3 regions of the Nonomuraea sp. NPDC050153 genome follow, and region 1 is predicted to be linked to each of the others. Evidence: riboswitches for the same ligand, from Rfam matches in the RefSeq annotation. Region 1 holds a riboswitch; each other region holds the start of a gene.

What was found. Region 1 has a riboswitch for cyclic di-AMP ahead of ACIBQ1_RS15915 (glycoside hydrolase family 25 protein). Riboswitches for the same ligand answer to the same signal wherever they lie in the genome.
Region 2: linked by a shared signal. The riboswitch ahead of ACIBQ1_RS00330 (C40 family peptidase) and the one ahead of ACIBQ1_RS15915 (glycoside hydrolase family 25 protein) in region 1 are both predicted to bind cyclic di-AMP.
Region 3: linked by a shared signal. The riboswitch ahead of ACIBQ1_RS28380 (hypothetical protein) and the one ahead of ACIBQ1_RS15915 (glycoside hydrolase family 25 protein) in region 1 are both predicted to bind cyclic di-AMP.

The regions. Positions count from the first base shown of each region.
Region 1 is NZ_JBITJQ010000005.1:213,819-219,171, forward strand. Features, by position in the region: gene ACIBQ1_RS15885 (hypothetical protein) at 1-56, opposite strand, end outside; gene ACIBQ1_RS15890 (hypothetical protein) at 159-353, shown strand; gene ACIBQ1_RS15895 (hypothetical protein) at 460-735, shown strand; gene ACIBQ1_RS15900 (phosphotransferase) at 725-1,486, shown strand; gene ACIBQ1_RS15905 (hypothetical protein) at 1,493-1,987, opposite strand; gene ACIBQ1_RS15910 (TOMM precursor leader peptide-binding protein) at 1,988-2,800, shown strand; cyclic di-AMP (ydaO/yuaA leader) riboswitch at 3,218-3,360, shown strand; gene ACIBQ1_RS15915 (glycoside hydrolase family 25 protein) at 3,373-4,140, shown strand; gene ACIBQ1_RS15920 (hypothetical protein) at 4,358-4,693, shown strand; gene ACIBQ1_RS15925 (Lrp/AsnC family transcriptional regulator) at 4,698-5,351, opposite strand.
Region 2 is NZ_JBITJQ010000001.1:61,693-67,045, reverse strand. Features, by position in the region: gene ACIBQ1_RS00345 (glycosyltransferase family 4 protein) at 1-63, opposite strand, end outside; gene ACIBQ1_RS00340 (M48 family metallopeptidase) at 93-1,547, opposite strand; gene ACIBQ1_RS00335 (hypothetical protein) at 1,559-2,344, opposite strand; gene ACIBQ1_RS00330 (C40 family peptidase) at 2,797-3,312, opposite strand; cyclic di-AMP (ydaO/yuaA leader) riboswitch at 3,386-3,550, opposite strand; gene ACIBQ1_RS00325 (NlpC/P60 family protein) at 4,011-4,985, opposite strand; gene ACIBQ1_RS00320 (NYN domain-containing protein) at 5,115-5,353, opposite strand, start outside.
Region 3 is NZ_JBITJQ010000012.1:116,791-122,143, reverse strand. Features, by position in the region: gene ACIBQ1_RS28400 (ABC transporter permease) at 1-969, shown strand, start outside; gene ACIBQ1_RS28395 (hypothetical protein) at 1,078-1,527, opposite strand; gene ACIBQ1_RS28390 (rod shape-determining protein) at 1,580-2,566, opposite strand; gene ACIBQ1_RS28385 (DUF5302 domain-containing protein) at 2,830-3,030, shown strand; cyclic di-AMP (ydaO/yuaA leader) riboswitch at 3,199-3,333, shown strand; gene ACIBQ1_RS28380 (hypothetical protein) at 3,520-4,209, shown strand; gene ACIBQ1_RS28375 (alpha/beta fold hydrolase) at 4,249-5,094, shown strand; gene ACIBQ1_RS28370 (aminotransferase class III-fold pyridoxal phosphate-dependent enzyme) at 5,091-5,353, opposite strand, start outside.

The DNA.
Region 1 (5,353 bases):
TCAGGGACGGACACCCGCTTACCGCCCGAGACCGCCAGCAGGTGCGCCAGTGCCACCCGAAATCCGACTGCGGAGTGCCCAGCCGATTGATCTTGACCGGCCGCACGCTCCTATGGATTGATCAACGGGACTTTCCCATTCTTATGAGCGGAGTGCGGGTGCGCCCATTACGCACGGAACGTGTTCATGCCGGCCGGCCGCTCATCAACCGGCTGGCCCGGCAACTGCTTGCCTTCGGCGGCGCCCTGACCGTCGCGGCCGGTCTCGTCACCATCCAGGCCCCTCAGGCGTTGGCCGCCGATTCCACGACGTACCTCAACGGCGCCACGGTCGGCGGTGACGTGGCCGCATGACGTCGCACTTGTTGTTGAAGGCGTCCGTACGCAGCGGGGTGTCGATCTGGGGTATCTCGTCGGAGTCGACGCATGATGGTCAGCGCCATCACGGAAGCTGGGAGTCATGGATTCAGTCATCGGGACTCCGGAGGAGCACCCGGCTGCCCGGGACGCGCTCGCCGGTCCCGCCGTCCCCGGGCCCCGGAGCGGCGGGAGCTTCACGGAGTCCGGCTACGTCGTGCCCGCCCGCAAGACGGAGGCGATCCAGGGCGGCAAACCGATTGCCGCCCGGCGGCTGGTGGAAGCCGGGGCCGAGGGGGCCGGTGAGGAGCTGATGCCGGCGGCGGGCCTACGTGCGTTTGCCGGCGGGATCGTGACGTGGGGTGACCGTGGCCGCTGATCAGCCGGTGGGCGGCAACGACCAGGCCGTGGTGCGGGTCGGTGGCACGGTGCGGCGGCCGGTGCGCCGGTGGTCGGCGTCGGTCCACGAGCTTCTGCGGCACCTGGAGCGCGTGGGGTTCGGCGGCGCCCCCCGCGCCCTGGGCGTGGACGCGGAGGGCCGGGAGATGCTCACCTACCTGGTGGGCGAGATCGCCGGCGAGCCGCCGTGGCCTGCGTGGGCGTGGAGCGAGGACGCGCTGGTCCAGACAGCCCGCTGGCTGCGCGACTACCATGCGGCCGTGGCCGACTACGTGCCGGCTCCCGGGGCGTGCTGGCGGCTCGGCGGATGCTGGACACCGGGAACGATCATCGCGCACAACGACGCCGGGCCGTTCAACGCCGCGTGGCACGAGGGCAGGCTGACCGGCTTCTTCGACTGGGACTTCGCCGGACCGGTCACACCCGACTCGGACGTGGCCTGGGTGGCCATCGCCTGGGTGCCGCTGTACGCCCGGCGCGTGGCGGTCGCCGACGGCTTCGGCGACCTCGCCGCCCGGCCGGAGCGGCTGCGCCTCTTCCTCGACGCGTACGGCTGGCGCGGCCGCCCCGAGAAGATCGTCCTCGAGGCGCAGGTGCGCATGCGCGCACGGGCCGGCCAGATACGCAGATATGGCCGCGGCCCCGACGAGCTTTACATGCGGCTGTTCGAACGCGGCGTCGCCGACGATCTCGACCAGGCGGTTCGCGAACTCGATGACTTTTGCTTGTAAAAAATTCTACGATGTAGAGAATACAGTGTGGAATCCACGGACGAGGGGTGCAGCCATGAGAAGACGTCCGGTCATGGTGAAGCTCGAGGAGACGAGCCTGCGCGTGGGCGCGGTCACCGCTTCGAATTCCGCCGGCAACTGACAGTGGGCGCGGGTGAGGCGTTTTCGCCTCACCCGCGCTCGGAGGAACACGTGACGGATTGGCGCCCCCGCCTGCGGGAAAGCGTTATCGTACAGGCTGAAGGCGACGAACTGCTCTTCCTGTGCACGGCGGACAGAACCGTGAAGAGATTCGCCGCCGACGCTTTCGTGAAACAGGTGATAACGCTTCTGGACGGCACCCGCACATATGCCGAGATCCAGCGGTCCGTCGGTGACTCGCAGCCGCTCGGCGAGGTGCTGCAAATCCTCACGGAAGAGCGGCTGCTGAGCCGGGTCGGCCATCTTGAGGGATCGTTCGCGAAGCTCGGGGACGAGCGCGCCGAATTCTACGACCGCCAATTGAGGCTGCTCCAGGATTTCTGCGACCAGGGCCTCACCGACCTCCCCACCGGCGTGCAGTTGCAGGAGCGCGTCGACCGCTCGACCGCGGTGGTGTGCGGGGCCGGCGGGCTCGGCGGCTGGGTCGCGCTCTCCCTGGCGAACGCGGGCGTCGGCACCATCCGCCTGTGCGACTTCGACCGCGTCGAGCCGTCGAACCTGACCCGGCAGACCCTCTTCTCCGTCGCCGACGTGGGAGCGCCCAAGGTCGAGGCGGCCGGAGCCCGGCTGCGGGCCGCCAATCCCTTCGTCACGGTCGAGACCTTCGACCGGCGCGTCACCTCCCCCGCCGACCTCGCGGACCTGGTGGACGGGGCGGGCATCGTGATCAACGCGATCGACCTGCCCACGCCCAACGACACGTCCACCTGGGTCAGCGAGGCCTGCTGGCCCGACGTGCCGCACATCCTGGGCACCGGGTACGCGTACCACATCGGGGTGCTCGGCACGACGGTCCTGCCGGGACGGACCGCCTGCTGGACCTGCGTCCGTACCGAGACCTTCGCCGACCACGGGCGCGACCGGATGGAGTCGCTGGTCGGCAAGAGGGAGAAGGCGGGGGCCATCGGGGCGCTGTGCGGGCTGGTCGGCACGATTCTCGCCTGGGAGGCGATCCGGGTCCTGGCGGGGTTGCCCCCGGCGCTGAGCGGGCGGTGGAGCGAGGTGGACTTCTGGCCGCTGGAGATCCGCTCGCGCCCCATCCCGAGGCGGCCCGACTGTCCGACCTGCGGGGAGGGCCGCGACGGCGCGATCACACCGCGTTTTTTGCCATGAACACAACCAGCATCGCAAACCTCCCTCCAGCAAGACCTTCTGTGCCAGGGCGAACGGCCGGCAACGTGCGAATCACGGCGACCACGGCCGCCTCGGGCCACGATTACCTGCGCAATTGCGGCGAGTCACAGCAGCATCATGCGGCCGGTCGACCCCATCCATGCCGGCGGCCGGCGTTCTCGGGAGCCGGGCAGGACGCGATGGCCGCAAGTTTTACCAAGTCCCGAAACCCTTACAGGCACGGCGTTTCCCCGCCGTCCGGCGACCGATACCCGCGAATCCGATTTGTTCTGCTTGCACTACCTATGGACAGATGCCTATCTTTTGCCTAATCACGGCATAGATGTGGTCACTTCGCCTCATCGTTGCCGCTTCGTTGACCGGACCGTGCGCTGTCCTCCAGAAGCTCTTCGGGACAGCATTCGGCCGCCTAATCCGCGCCTCGCGGAGCCGGGGACCCACTTTCTGGGGTGAATCGGACGCCAGCCCAGGCTGCGCCCGTAAGGCACTTCCAAGCCCGAACCCGTCAGCTAACCCGGTAGGCGGTATGGAAGCAAGGAGTCAATGCCGTCGTGTCCAAGCCTCGGTTTGCCGCAATCGCCCACATCCTCAAGAACCCCCGCGCTCTCCTCACCAATCGCCTCGGCCTCGCCGTCGCCGGTGCGACCCTCGCCGGAACCACCGCCATCGCCGGCGTGGCGTTCGCGGCGGCATCCCCGGAGCAGGGGCCGGTGAACGCGTCTCAGCAAAAGACCGGGTCTCTCATCTACGGCCTGGACATCTCCAACTACGAGCCTCTGTACGACTGGAGCGCCAGCCAGGCCAAGTTCGGCATCATCAAGGCCACGGAGGGCACCGACTTCCGCGACGCCTCCTTCGCCAGGCACTGGCGCGAGCTGGGCAAGAAGGGCATCGTGCGCGGGGCCTACCACTACGGCCACCCCGCCAACGACCCCATCGCGGAGGCGGACTACTTCCTGTCCGTGCTGAACTCGCAGCCCGGCGCGGCCGGCGACATCCTCGTCCTCGACCTGGAGACCACCGACGGCAAGTCCATCGCCGAGGTGAACTCCTGGGCCAAGACCTGGCTGTCGTACGTGAAGAAGAAGACCGGGACGACGCCGATGTTCTACAGCGGCTGGAAGTTCGCCAACAAGTACGGCAAGGGCCTGGCCGAGTACCCGCTGTGGGTCGCCCATTACAGCAAGGCCAAGGGCGCGGTCGCCCCGCCCGCCGACTGGAAGTCCTGGGCCATCCACCAGTACACCGACGTCCCCATCGACCAGAACGTCTCCGTGCTGTCCACCGACCAGCTACGCGACCTGGGCCGCCGCGCCTGAGCGAGCGGCGCGGACAGCCGGGCCACGTGCCCGGCCGCGCGCTCGCGCGGCCGGGACGACCGGACCCCCACGCCACGGCGAGCTCACCGACGAGCTCGTCGTGGCGTGGCCTGTGATGGAGATCCGGACTGGACGGATTGTCGATCATCGAGCGGTCTCCCCGCGATCCGTCCAGACGGATGCTGACATTTCCGAAATGTGAGCCACGATGTCGGGCGTGAATCTCAACGGCCGCAAATTCGTGATGGTGAGCTCGACGGCGAGCGCAGTCGACCAGGACAGCCCTACGGAGTTCCTGTACCAGGAGGCTGACGGGGTGGTGTGGGGCAGCTACTCCGGCGACACCGTGACCCACGGGCGTTTCGTGGGCATGCGCGACGGCGCCCAGGTCTCGATCTCGTATGCGCACGCGTTGAAGGCCGGTGGGAAGGCGGGCGGGCAGAGCAGCAGCCGCATCGAGGCGGGCGACGACGGGCTGCTGCGCCTGGTGGAGGAGTTCAGCTTCGACGGGGACGACACGCTCCACGTGAGCGTGTGCCAGGAGATCGGCTGATCGCTCAGTCGTCCTTGCGGAGGGCGGCGCGGCCCTCGGCGGCGCCGACGAAGCGCATCTTGCCGAGCGGCACGCCGCCCTGCGCCCCCTCCTGGGCGGGCCGCCGCGCCGGGCGCGCCCGGTCGCGATCACGGTCGCGGTCGCTGGGCAGCACGTACGGCCGCTTGAGCACCTCGTCCAGGATGAACACGGTCTCCGTGGCCTTGACCGCCGGGATGTTGGCCAAGCGATCGGTCACCATGGTGTGCACGGCGGCCACGTCGGACACGCGTACCTGGATCATGGCGTCGTGCTGCCCGGTGGTGATCGCGCAGTACTCCACCTCCGGCATCCGGGCCAGCTCGGCCCGGAACTGCTTCCACATCTGCTGGCGCACGGTCACGAAGATCAGGGCGGTGATGCCGAGCCCGGTCCGCACGTGGTCGATCTCGGCGGTGAAGCGCTTGATCGCCCCGTCCGCGCGCAGCGCCTCGAAGCGCGTGTAGGCGTTCGCGCGGGAGATGCCCACCCGCTCGGCCAGCGCGGCCACCGAGATCCTGCCGTTCTCGCGCAGGACCTCGAGGATCTTCATGTGGATGTCGTCGAGCTCGAGACCGATGCCGATCCGTCCAGGCTGACCGCCGCCGCCGACACCATTTCTGGAAATTTCACTCATCATTA
Region 2 (5,353 bases), on a different contig from region 1:
GAACGACTGGATGCCGCCCGGCCTGGGCGGGAAGTCGTTCGTGACGACGAGCACCTTGGGCACGCCGGGCGTCACGCGTGTCACCGCACGTGTCACCGCACGGGGACGCCGTTCAGCTTGGCCCATGCGCGGGCCATCGCGATGCGCTCGGGGCTGGATGGATGGGAGGCATAGAGCACATATTCCACCGCATCCGGCGACAAGTCGGAAATATTGGTGACTGCCAGGCGTTTCTGCATCGCGATGAACGTGGCCGGGTCGTGCGTGAGGTCCAGCGCGTGCAGGTCGGCCCTGGCCTCGATCTGGCGGCTGATCAGGTTCTCGGCGGGGCTCATGATCAGCGAGCCGAAGGTCATCAGGCCCACGACCGCGCCGATCGCGCGCGGGTCGGCGAGGCTTCTGACGCCGGTGCGGCGGCGCAGCAGGTCGAACACCAGGAACAGCAGGATCGCGCCCAGCGCCGCGCCCAGAGCGCCGATGAACGTGCCGTAGAGCACGTCGTCGGCCTTGGCGTGGCCCAGCTCGTGCGCCACGACCAGCTCGACCTCGGACTTCGGGGCCTTGAGCAGCGTGTCGTAGACGACGATCCGGCGCGTGGCGCCGAACCCCGACACGTACGCGTTGAGCGCCGTCGTCCTGCGCGAGGCGTCGGCGACCAGCACGTCCTCGACCGGCACGCCGTCGCGCTGGGCCATGGCCAGCAGGTCGGTGCGGAGCTGACCCTGCTCCATGGTCGTGAAGTCGTTGAACAGCGGCTCGAACACCACCGGGTAGACGAACGACGCGATCACCGTCAGCGCGAACGCGCCCACGGCGGCCGGGATCCACCAGCGCCTGAACCTGCGGGCCAGCGCCACGAGCACCAGCAGCATCAGGCAGAGCATGAACGCGTCGACGCCTATGTTCTTGAGCCGGTCGCCGGACCAGGATCCCCAGGACTGGATGGACAGGCCGTAGTCGCGCAGCAGCGTCTCGACCCAGATGGAGATGGGCAGCTTGATCAGCTGGGAGAAGAGCGTGATGACCAGGACGCCCAGCACCACCCGCAGCCACCAGGGGCCTCTGAGCCATCCCACCAGCTTCGCGCCGAGCGGGGTGGCGACGAACAGCCCGGCGATGATGAGCGTGAGGGCCAGCGAGGCATAGCTGGGCAGGGTGACGGCCGCGTCGAACGCCTGGGACTTGGCGATCTGCGCGGCGGTGAAGTCACGGGCCGGGTCGGGCGGTCCCGAGGTCAGCAGGTGCCAGGGGGTGCTGAAGGCGGCCACGGCCGCTATCACCAGGCCGAGCAGCAGGGCCGCCAGCGCCGCCTGCCGCCGCAACCGGCGCTCGTCGCCGGGCTCCCGCGGTCCTCCCCCACTCACGGACACCTCCTCACCAGGCCCCCGCCTTTCCCTCTTCACGGACACCCTGCCCCCGCCGCCACCGGCCACCAGGCCGACACTCTCCCCTTTCTCGGCCTCCGGGGCCGCCACCGCGCTCTCGGCCTCCTCGCCCTCCTTCGACGCCCCTTGCGACGCGTCGTCCACGTCTCTCCGTTCGCCCATCTGCCTCCCCCTCACGCGAGCTGGTCCCGCACGTAGTCGCGCCACCGTTCCGTCAGCGTGGCCGCGGAGAGTCCGAGCGCGGCGAGTGCTCGATCCACGCCGTCCACCCGGGCCTCACGGTAGAGCCTCACAAGCGTCCCCTCACCGAACCGGTCAGCGAGGAAGCGACACGCCAGCCAAGCCTCCTGGTACGCCCGCGCGAGCCGGACGGGGTCCCGGCCGTCAGCCGCGAAAGCCGCAGGTCCCGGCAATTCCCCCGGCAGCCTCCCGGCCCGCACCTCGGCGGCGAGCTCGGCGGCCGCGGTCCGCACGGGCAGCCCGGAGTCGCGGTAACCGACATAGTCGGCGAACCCCTCATAGAGCCATGGGGGCAGGTGGTCGGTGCCGGCCACGACGTGGGTGAGCTCGTGAGCGAGCACGACGTCCTTGCCGGTGGAGTTCAGCCTGGCGAAATACTCGGGGACGATGATCACGCGCCCGCGATCGGCCACCGCCGCCAGCCCGTCGACCCGCCCCACCCCTGCCAGCCCGGCCGCCTCGGAGGCGGAGGCCGGAACGACGACGAGCGGTCGTAGTGGCCCCCCGAGTACGGCCGACACCCGCCACCCCGCCCGATCAGCCCGGCGCGCGATCTCATCGAGCTCGCCACGCGGGGCGCGCTGCCCGACGACGACGGACCGCACCCCGCGCACCACGACCTCACCATCCCCCCACAGGCCACGCACTCCGGAGGGAAGGATGGGGGAATCGGGGGTGGGGGCACTGGCTGGGGCGAGGGCGAGGAGCAGGGTGGACACGATCGCGCTCCGCCGACTCACCTGCCCTGACACGATGCTCGATCGTAGCCGCCCAACGCCCGCAAGCCGGCCCGTCGCGCCAGTGACGCCGAACCGGGGATCGCCCCCAAGGAGCCGCGCACCGTGAGCCCGCTCCCCCATGGGGCGCCAGGCAGGGGCAGGGTCAAGCGCAAGGCCCTCCCACCGCCCTCAGCGCGCAATTCCAAGCCACGAGCCCCCAGCCGCGCCCACAGGGCCGCGGAGGCGCGGGGAACGGAGGCGCGGGGAGCGGACGTAGGGCCGCCGCGGCGCGCAGACCGTGGGGCGTCGTTGCGGTGGGGGCCGTGCCGGGGCGGCAGACCTCGCTCTGAAGGGCCTGCGTGTGGCGGAGTGGCGCCGTGCCGGGTGGAGGGAGCTCAGCCCCGGGAAACGGGAGAGCCCCGCCCGAATACGAGGATCCGGGCGGGGCTTCTTCACATGCCGGGACGGACAGCGCCGACGAACGACGCCCGCCGCCATCCACCCAGCTTGTCGATGCGTACCCGTTCGCCTGTCCTGGGCGAATGGACCATCTTGCCCTTGCCGACGTACATGCCCACATGGCCGAGCCCCCTGAAGAACATCAGGTCACCGGGCTGGAGGTTCCGCCACGAGACCTTGCTCTTGGTGCGCACGAACTGGCTGCTCGCCACGCGCGGGAGCTTCACCCCGGCCTTCTTCCAGGCGTACTGGACGAGGCCGGAGCAGTCGAACGAACCGGGACCTGTGGCTCCGTAACGGTACGGGTCACCGACCTGGTCCTTGGCCACGGCGACGGCCTTGCGGGCCTTCGCCTTCTGACGAGCGACCTTGGCCGCCCTCAGCGCGGAGGCCGAGAGCGTCTTCGAGGTCCGGGCGGTCGTGACCGCCTTGGCCGTCGAAGCCGACTCGGTCGTGGCCGCCTGAGCCGTTGGGGCATGGAGGATCGCACCTCCGGCCGTCACGGTCATCGTGAGCGCTACGCCACTCAGGGCAATTCTGGACAGACGGGGGTTATGCAGGGAGGTAGACAGGATTTCTCCTTGACTCTTCCACGAATGCCTACCGGGTTAGCTGACGGATTCGGGCCTGGAAGTCGCCCTACGGCGCGATCTGCGCGCCGATTCACCCCCTGATCCCTGGGGAACTGGGATCGCTGGGTCCCCGGCTCCGTGCCTCCTGGCTGCACGGACTCGGCAGGCCAACCGCCCGATCAATGTGTTGATATGGGGACATTTGAGCGGTTGACCAGCGGATCTTTATCTGTCTCACATCGGGAGGGACCGATGCGGGTTCGCGGAGGACATGGCTTGTTCACCGCGACGTCGCCAGAAGCTACGCCGAAGGGTCAAGGATCGGCAAAGCGGGACACCGGCTGTAAAGATCAGATAGTGGAGTCAGTAAGGATGAAAATCCCTGCTGGAACACCAGGTTCCGTTACCTAAATGTGACACTGCTCACATTTGTTTTCACGCCCGTTTGTCAGGCCCCAATTGTCGCGTTTGTCACACTTTTAGTGGCTTCCGCGCGGCCCATCGCCCGCATGGAGCGTTCCCGCCCGCCTGCCAGGACCGAACGTGGTTCAGTTGACGACGTCAACGATCCAGCATCGTAGAAGCCCTGAAACGGGGCCGGCGGTGGCCGGAACGAGCGGATCCTGGCACTCCGACTACGGGCGGATGGCGCCCACCAGGCGGCCGCCGTACGACGAGAGCTTGACGACCTTGACCACGTCGCCTGTCTGGGGCGCGTGAACGATTTTCCCGTCACCGGCGTAGATACTGACGTGACCCAAGCTCGAACTGAAGATGAGGTCCCCCGGCTGGAGGGCGTTCAGTGAGACCTTGCGACCGGCGCCCCAGGCCCACTGCTGCCAGGTCGTACGCGGCAGCGACACGCCCGCGGCCCGCCACGACGCCTGGGTCAGGCCCGAGCAGTCCCAGCCGCCCGGCCCCGTCCCGCCGAACACGTACGGCTTGCCCACCTGGGCGAAGGCGAAGCGCAGGACTGCGGCGGCGTTGCCCGACGCGGGGCCGGTGTACTGGATGCCGACGCTGTTGGGGTTGCCGGGGTTGTAGGCGCCCAGCTTCTTCAGGAGCTTCTTCTGCTCGGCGATCAGCTTCATGATCTCCGAGCGCTCCTTCTCCACCCCGTCCCGCTCCCTGTCGGCCGCCTCCAGCGCCTCCTCCGCCTTGTCGCGCTCGGCCTTCAGCCCGCGGTTCTCGCGGTCGAACACGGCCAGCTTCTCCGCCCGCTCCCGCGACATCTGCCCGGCCAGCGCCAGGCCCATCAGGAAGTCGTCGGGGCGGTCCGCGCTCATCAGGCCGGGCAGGGAGGTCACGTCGGTGCCGAGCTTGTAGCTGTCGACGGCCATGCCGATCACCTGGGAACGCAGGTCCGCGACCGTCGCCAGCTTGGTCTTGTAACGCTCGTTCAGCTTCGTGTACGTGGCCTTGGCGGCCTTCAACCGCTCGGCGGCCGTGTTGAAGCGGTCGACGACCTTGTCGGCCTTGTCGTTGAGCTTTTCGAGCTTGGCCTTGGCCTGTCCGAGGGTGGGCTTGGGATCAGCGACGGCGGCTCCCACAGGGGACAGGACCAGCCCGAACGCGAGACCCGCGGCCACCGGCACCCTGCCAAACCTCACTGCGTCGCCTCCCAGGGATGATATCTGGGGCGAAATAGTACAGAAGTGGCAGGGGAGGCATCCCCTAATCTGCTCAATCGTGATGCGACAAATCCGCCCGTAACGGTCCCCACAAGGGGTCCCCGTAATCTAGGCCCGGCCCAGCCTGCGCAGCAGCAAACCAGACGGAACGGGTCTGGCTCCCATCCGCCTGACGGACTCGGCCACCTCGCGGTCCGACGACACCACGGCCATGGCCCGGCCGGGCGGCTCGGCGCGGACGAGCTGGCGGATCAGGTCGTCGGCGATCTCCCCCGGCTGGCTGAACAGCACCCGCACCCCGCGCGGCGCCACCACCTGCACCGGGGAGTTGAGCTCAGCCCCGTCGA
Region 3 (5,353 bases), on a different contig from region 1:
ATGGGCGAGGCCGCGCAGATGCCGAAGGACGCGGAGGCGATGATCGAACGGATCGGCCCCGTCGAGGCGGCCTCGTCGATCGGGCGCGTCGGCGACGCCAAGATCTACCGGTCGGAGCAGATCCCCGAGGCCCAGACCGGCGGCATGACCACGTACGCGGCCCGCCTCGACCTGCCCGCCACCGTCGGCGCGACCCTGCGCGGCGGGACCTGGCTCAACGCCGCCACCGAACGCTACCCGGCCGCCGTGCTCGGCTCCTCCGCCGCCCAGCGGCTCGGCGTCGGCTCGATCGGGCCCGACACGCAGGTCGTGATCGGCGGCGTCCGCTTCGCGGTCGTCGGGGTCATGAACCCGGTGGCGCTCGCCACCGAACTGGACAGCGGCGTCCTGGTCGGCTGGCCGGTGGCGGAGTCCCGGCTGGGCTTCGACGGGCACCCGACCACGCTCTACACCCGCTCGGAGGAGTCCAAGCTGGAGGCCGTCCGCCAGGTGCTGGCCGGCACCGCCAACCCGGAGGCGCCCAACGAGGTGGACGTCTCCCGCCCGTCCGACGCCCTGGCCGCCAAGCAGGCGACCAGCCAGGCGTTCGCCAACCTCCTGTTGGGGGTGGGGGCCGTGGCGCTGCTGGTGGGCGGGGTGGGGGTGGCCAACACGATGGTCATCTCGGTGCTGGAACGCCGCGCCGAAATCGGCCTCCGCCGCTCGCTCGGGGCCACCCGGGGGCAGATCCGCACCCAGTTCCTCGCGGAGTCGCTGCTGTTGTCGGGCCTGGGCGGGGGAGGGGGGATCCTCCTGGGGACGGGGGTCACGATGGGGTACGCGCTGTACAGCGGCTGGCCCTCCGTGGTCCCGGCCTGGGCCACCGGTGGCGGCCTGGCCGCCACCCTCGCCATCGGCGCCGCCGCCGGCCTCTACCCGGCCATCCGCGCCTCCCGCCTCTCCCCGACCGAGGCCCTGTCCACCCCTTGACCTCCCACACCCGGGCCCGACCCTCGTCGGGCCCATCTGGCCAGGGGGTGCGCCTGCGGCCATGCGGTTGCGGCAACGCCAGGCACCCACCTCCGGCCGACGACACGCCTACGGTGGTGAGTCGGTTGTGTAGCAGGTTGTCTTGCCGGTGACGCGCACGCCGGGCCTGTCGCCGGACAGCACGGTCAGCTCGAACGTCAGCCGAGTCTCAGGATTGCGCAACACCGAAACATCCTGATCCCCATCCCGCAGATCCAGATCATCGACCACCCTGTCGTACCCCATCGCCTGGAGCCGGGCGAGCAGCCCGGTGGAGGCGGAGGCGAGGTCGCTCTCGGCGCGGAAGTAGCGCCGCACCTGACCGGGCACGCACGAATCGTCCTCCACCGGCGCCTCCGGCGACAGGCGGAGGCCGGCGGCGCTGAGCAGGGCGCTGCCGTCGGAGTCGAGTCGCCGGGCGGCGTCTTCGAGGGTGGGGAGTTCGGAGGCCGCCGTGCAGGCCGTCATCGCCGCGACGCAGAGGAGCGCCGCGGATAAGCCGTGACGGCAGGCGCGCACGATCGGACCATATCCGAGATCGCCCAGGGTCACCGGCAAAAGGCGGAAAACATCACCGGAGCCGGGTGCGGCCGCCGCGGAGGCGGGCGAGCAGGCCCAGGTCGTTCGCGCAGGCGCCGAGGCCGAGGGCCACGCACTCCAGGGGCCGTTCCGCCTGCCGTACCGGCATGCCCAGGGACTCCCGCAGCCGCGGCGCGAGGCCCGCGAGCAGCGCGCCGCCCCCCACCAGCACCGTGCCGCGCTCCCCGAGGTCGGCGGTCAGTTCGGCGGGGCAGCGTTCGACGGTCTCCATCGCCGCCCACACGATGGACTCGATCGCCGGAGCCGCCGCCTCCCGGATCCGCTCCGTGGGCAGCCGTACGGCGTGCTCGTGGCCGGTTTCCGGGTTCCGCGTGCGTACGGTCACGTCTTCCTGCGACGAGTTCCCGCCGGCGTGGCGCTTGGCCGTCTCCGCCTCGTGTTCGTCGAGGGTGTGGCCGTGCTCGTGTTCGACCAGGCGGGCGATGGCCCGGTTCACGGCCCGGCCGCCGCTGGGGACCGCCGTCGTGGCCACGGCCTCCCCTCCGGAGAGCACGGCGATCCTGGCGGAGTCGCGCCCGACGTCGATGACCATGCCTCCCACGTAGTCACCGACCGGCAGGCCCGCGCCGAGCGCCGCGGCGAGCGAGTGCGGGATCAGCACGATCTGCCTGGCCTCCGCCTCGTACGCCACGTCGCGCAGCGCGGCCCGCTCGATCGGCGTGGCCCCGTCGGGCAGCGCCATGACCAGGCGCGGCCTGGCGAGCGGACGCCGCTGAACCTTGCTCAGGAAGTGCCTGACCATCCGCCGGGCGAGGTCGCCGTCGGCCGGCAGGCCGCCGCTGACCGGCCAGCATGTCTCGTCGCCCGTGGCGTCCGCGCCGTACCCGATGATCTTGCCGGTACGGGCGTCGATCGTCACCGCGGAGGGTTCGTCGAGCACGATGCCCTTGCCCCTGACGTAGATCCGCGTGCGGGCGCCCCCGAGGTCCACCGCCAGGTCGCGGCCGAGGAGACTCATGACAGGACTGAGGGCTTGGCGGTCGTGGCGGGCATGCCGGGTCTATTTCCTGGGCCGTTCCAACCCAACACCAGGAACGGAGTGGTTCCCCTTTACCTGAACGGGCGGGCTCAGCCGCTCCTGAGGGCCTGGTGGCGCTGGTGGTGATGCCGGGCAGGCGGCTGGAGGCGCTCGCCACGCCGCAGGCGAGGGTTGAGGCCAGTTTCGCGTCATAAGCGGCGCCGTGCGAAGCTGTGATAGTCCCCAACACCATGGAGGTCCTCATGGCGGATACACCGGAGCCGGAAGTCGGCGAGACTCCCGAGGACGAGATGAAGCGCAAGTTCCGCGAGGCGCTGGAGCGCAAGCGTAACCAGCACGCGGACTCGGGCGCCGGTGGCAAGGGCGGCGACCCATCGAAGATCCACGGGGCGCACGGTCCGGCTGCGAGTAAAAGATCGTTCAGGCGCAAGAGCGGCGGCTGAGGCCGGGAATTTCCAGGGGGTACGGCAATGCCGTGCCCCCTTTCCTATTGTCAAGGCAGGTAGATCTTTAGCCCGATTCATGACGAAGTGTTTGTGTTTGTCCGGAATACGTGGTTAGAGTGTTGGCCACTTACCAGCCGGTGGCGTGGACCTTACCCAGAAGGGACCAGCCGGCTGGCGCCGAATCCCGATCACTCGGGAACCGGGGACCCACCTCCCTGGGGTGAATCCGACTTTGCGTCGGTAGGGCAGCTCCACGCCCGAACCCGTCAGCTAACCCGGTAGGCGAGATGGAGAGGACATATGCATTACATGAATGATCACGTAGAACACCCCAACCGCGTGATGACGACCGCCTTCTGAGCGGCCCCTTCTCCAGGCTTGTTTCGCGCTCCGCGTAGCTTTCCCCCCGTCAGGTGCTTTGTCCTGCTACGCCCTTTTTCAAGCGAGCGCAACCTCCCTGCCCCCTCGCGAAGGACTTTACTTTTCATGTCTGCACGTTTTGGCCTGCGTACCCTCGCTCTGCTCACCGCCTCCGCCGTCAGCGCTCTCACGATCGCCTGCACCGCGGCCCGCGCCGACTCCAACACGGATGAGAAGGTCCTGCTCAAGGGCTCGACCACGGCCTCGTACTTCTGGGACGACGCCTCGGGCCGCGCCGGGGACACCGGCCTGCCCGCCAGCGGCAAGCCCATGCAGAAAGGCCTGGCCGCCAGCCCGAGCTGGCCGCTCATGACCGAGGGCTACGTGATCCACGACGGCAAGAAACTACCCTTCTTCGTCGGCGACCGCGGCCCGGGCGTGCCCTCCAACAACGGGGTCATGCTGGACCTGGACGGCAAGACGTTCGCGGAGCTGACCGGCGGCACGTTCAACACCGACACGCTCGGCGTCGACGGCATCGGCGGCCAGGGGCACATCAAGGTCGACTACGTCATCACCAAGTGGGGCGACGGGCCCGGCAAGAAGAACTACCCGGTGCCGTTCTCGACCCGCGCCTGGTCCGAGCACGACGACAATCCGGCCGAGCCCCCCGCGGGCGGCGTGGCCGTGCCTCCGGCGCGCGAGGCCGGAGAGTGGAGCGCCGGCGCGGGCGCCGTCGTGGCCAGCGCCGTGGCCGTGGCGGGAGGCGGAGTGGCGCTCGCCAGTGAGCGCATCCGCAACCTCCTCATGGGCTGAGCTTTACGGACCCCGGACCAGAATGTCATTCTGGTCTTCGTGACCATCCGCGCGGCCGCGAACGGCATCGAAATCGCCTACGAGAGCTTCGGCTCGCACGACGGGCGCCCTCTGCTCCTCATCATGGGGCTCGGTGCCCAGCTCATCCACTGGGATGAAGGGCTCTGCGAGCTGCTGGCGGACCAGGGACATCACGTCGTACGGTTCGACAACCGCGACGCCGGTCTGTCCACGCACTTCCACGACAAGGGCGTCCCCGCTGCGGGGGCGCCTTCGCCATATCTGCTGGACGACCTGGCCGACGACACGGCCGGACTCATGGACGCGCTGGGCTGGCCCGCCGCCCACGTGGTCGGGGCGTCGATGGGCGGCATGATCGCCCAGGCACTGGCCATCCGCCACCCGGACCGGGTGCTGACCCTGACCTCGATCATGTCCACGCCCGGCCCCTCGGTGGCCCCGCCCACGGACGCCGCGCTCGCCGCCCTCATGACCAGGCCCCCCGCCGACCGCGAGGCGGTCCTGGCCCAGGCGGTGCGGACCTGGTCGGTCATCGGCTCGCCCGGATACGAGCTGGACCGCGAGCGGATCACCACGCTGGCCGGACTCGCGTTCGACCGCTGCTTCGACCCCGACGGGACGGCCCGGCAGCTGGCCGCCGTCATGGCCTCGGGCGACCGCACGGCGGGGCTCGCCGGCGTGGGGGTGCCCGCGCTGGTGCTGCACGGGGAGGCGGACCAGCTCATCCCGGTCGCGGGCGGGCAGGCCACGGCCACGGCCATCCCGGGCGCCCGGCTGGTGACCTACCCGGGCATGGGCCACGACCTGCCGCGCCCGCTCTGGCCCTCCGTCGTACAGGAGATCGCCAAGCTCACCGCCGCCTAGCCGAAGTGGGCACGGGTCTCCGCGAACGCCTGGTCCGTGCCCTCCAGCGCCCTGGCCACGTCCGCCTCCGTGTGCGCGGCCGACATGAACCAGTTGTGCCACGGGTGCAGGTAGACCCCGTGCCGCAGGCAGGCGTCGCTCCACCACATCGCGACGGACAGGTCGGCGTCCCCGTCGAAGCTGAGCCACGGGATCGTGACGGGGCCGGTCTGGTTCACCACGAACCCGTGGGACTTGGCCTGCGCGTAGAGCCCCTCGC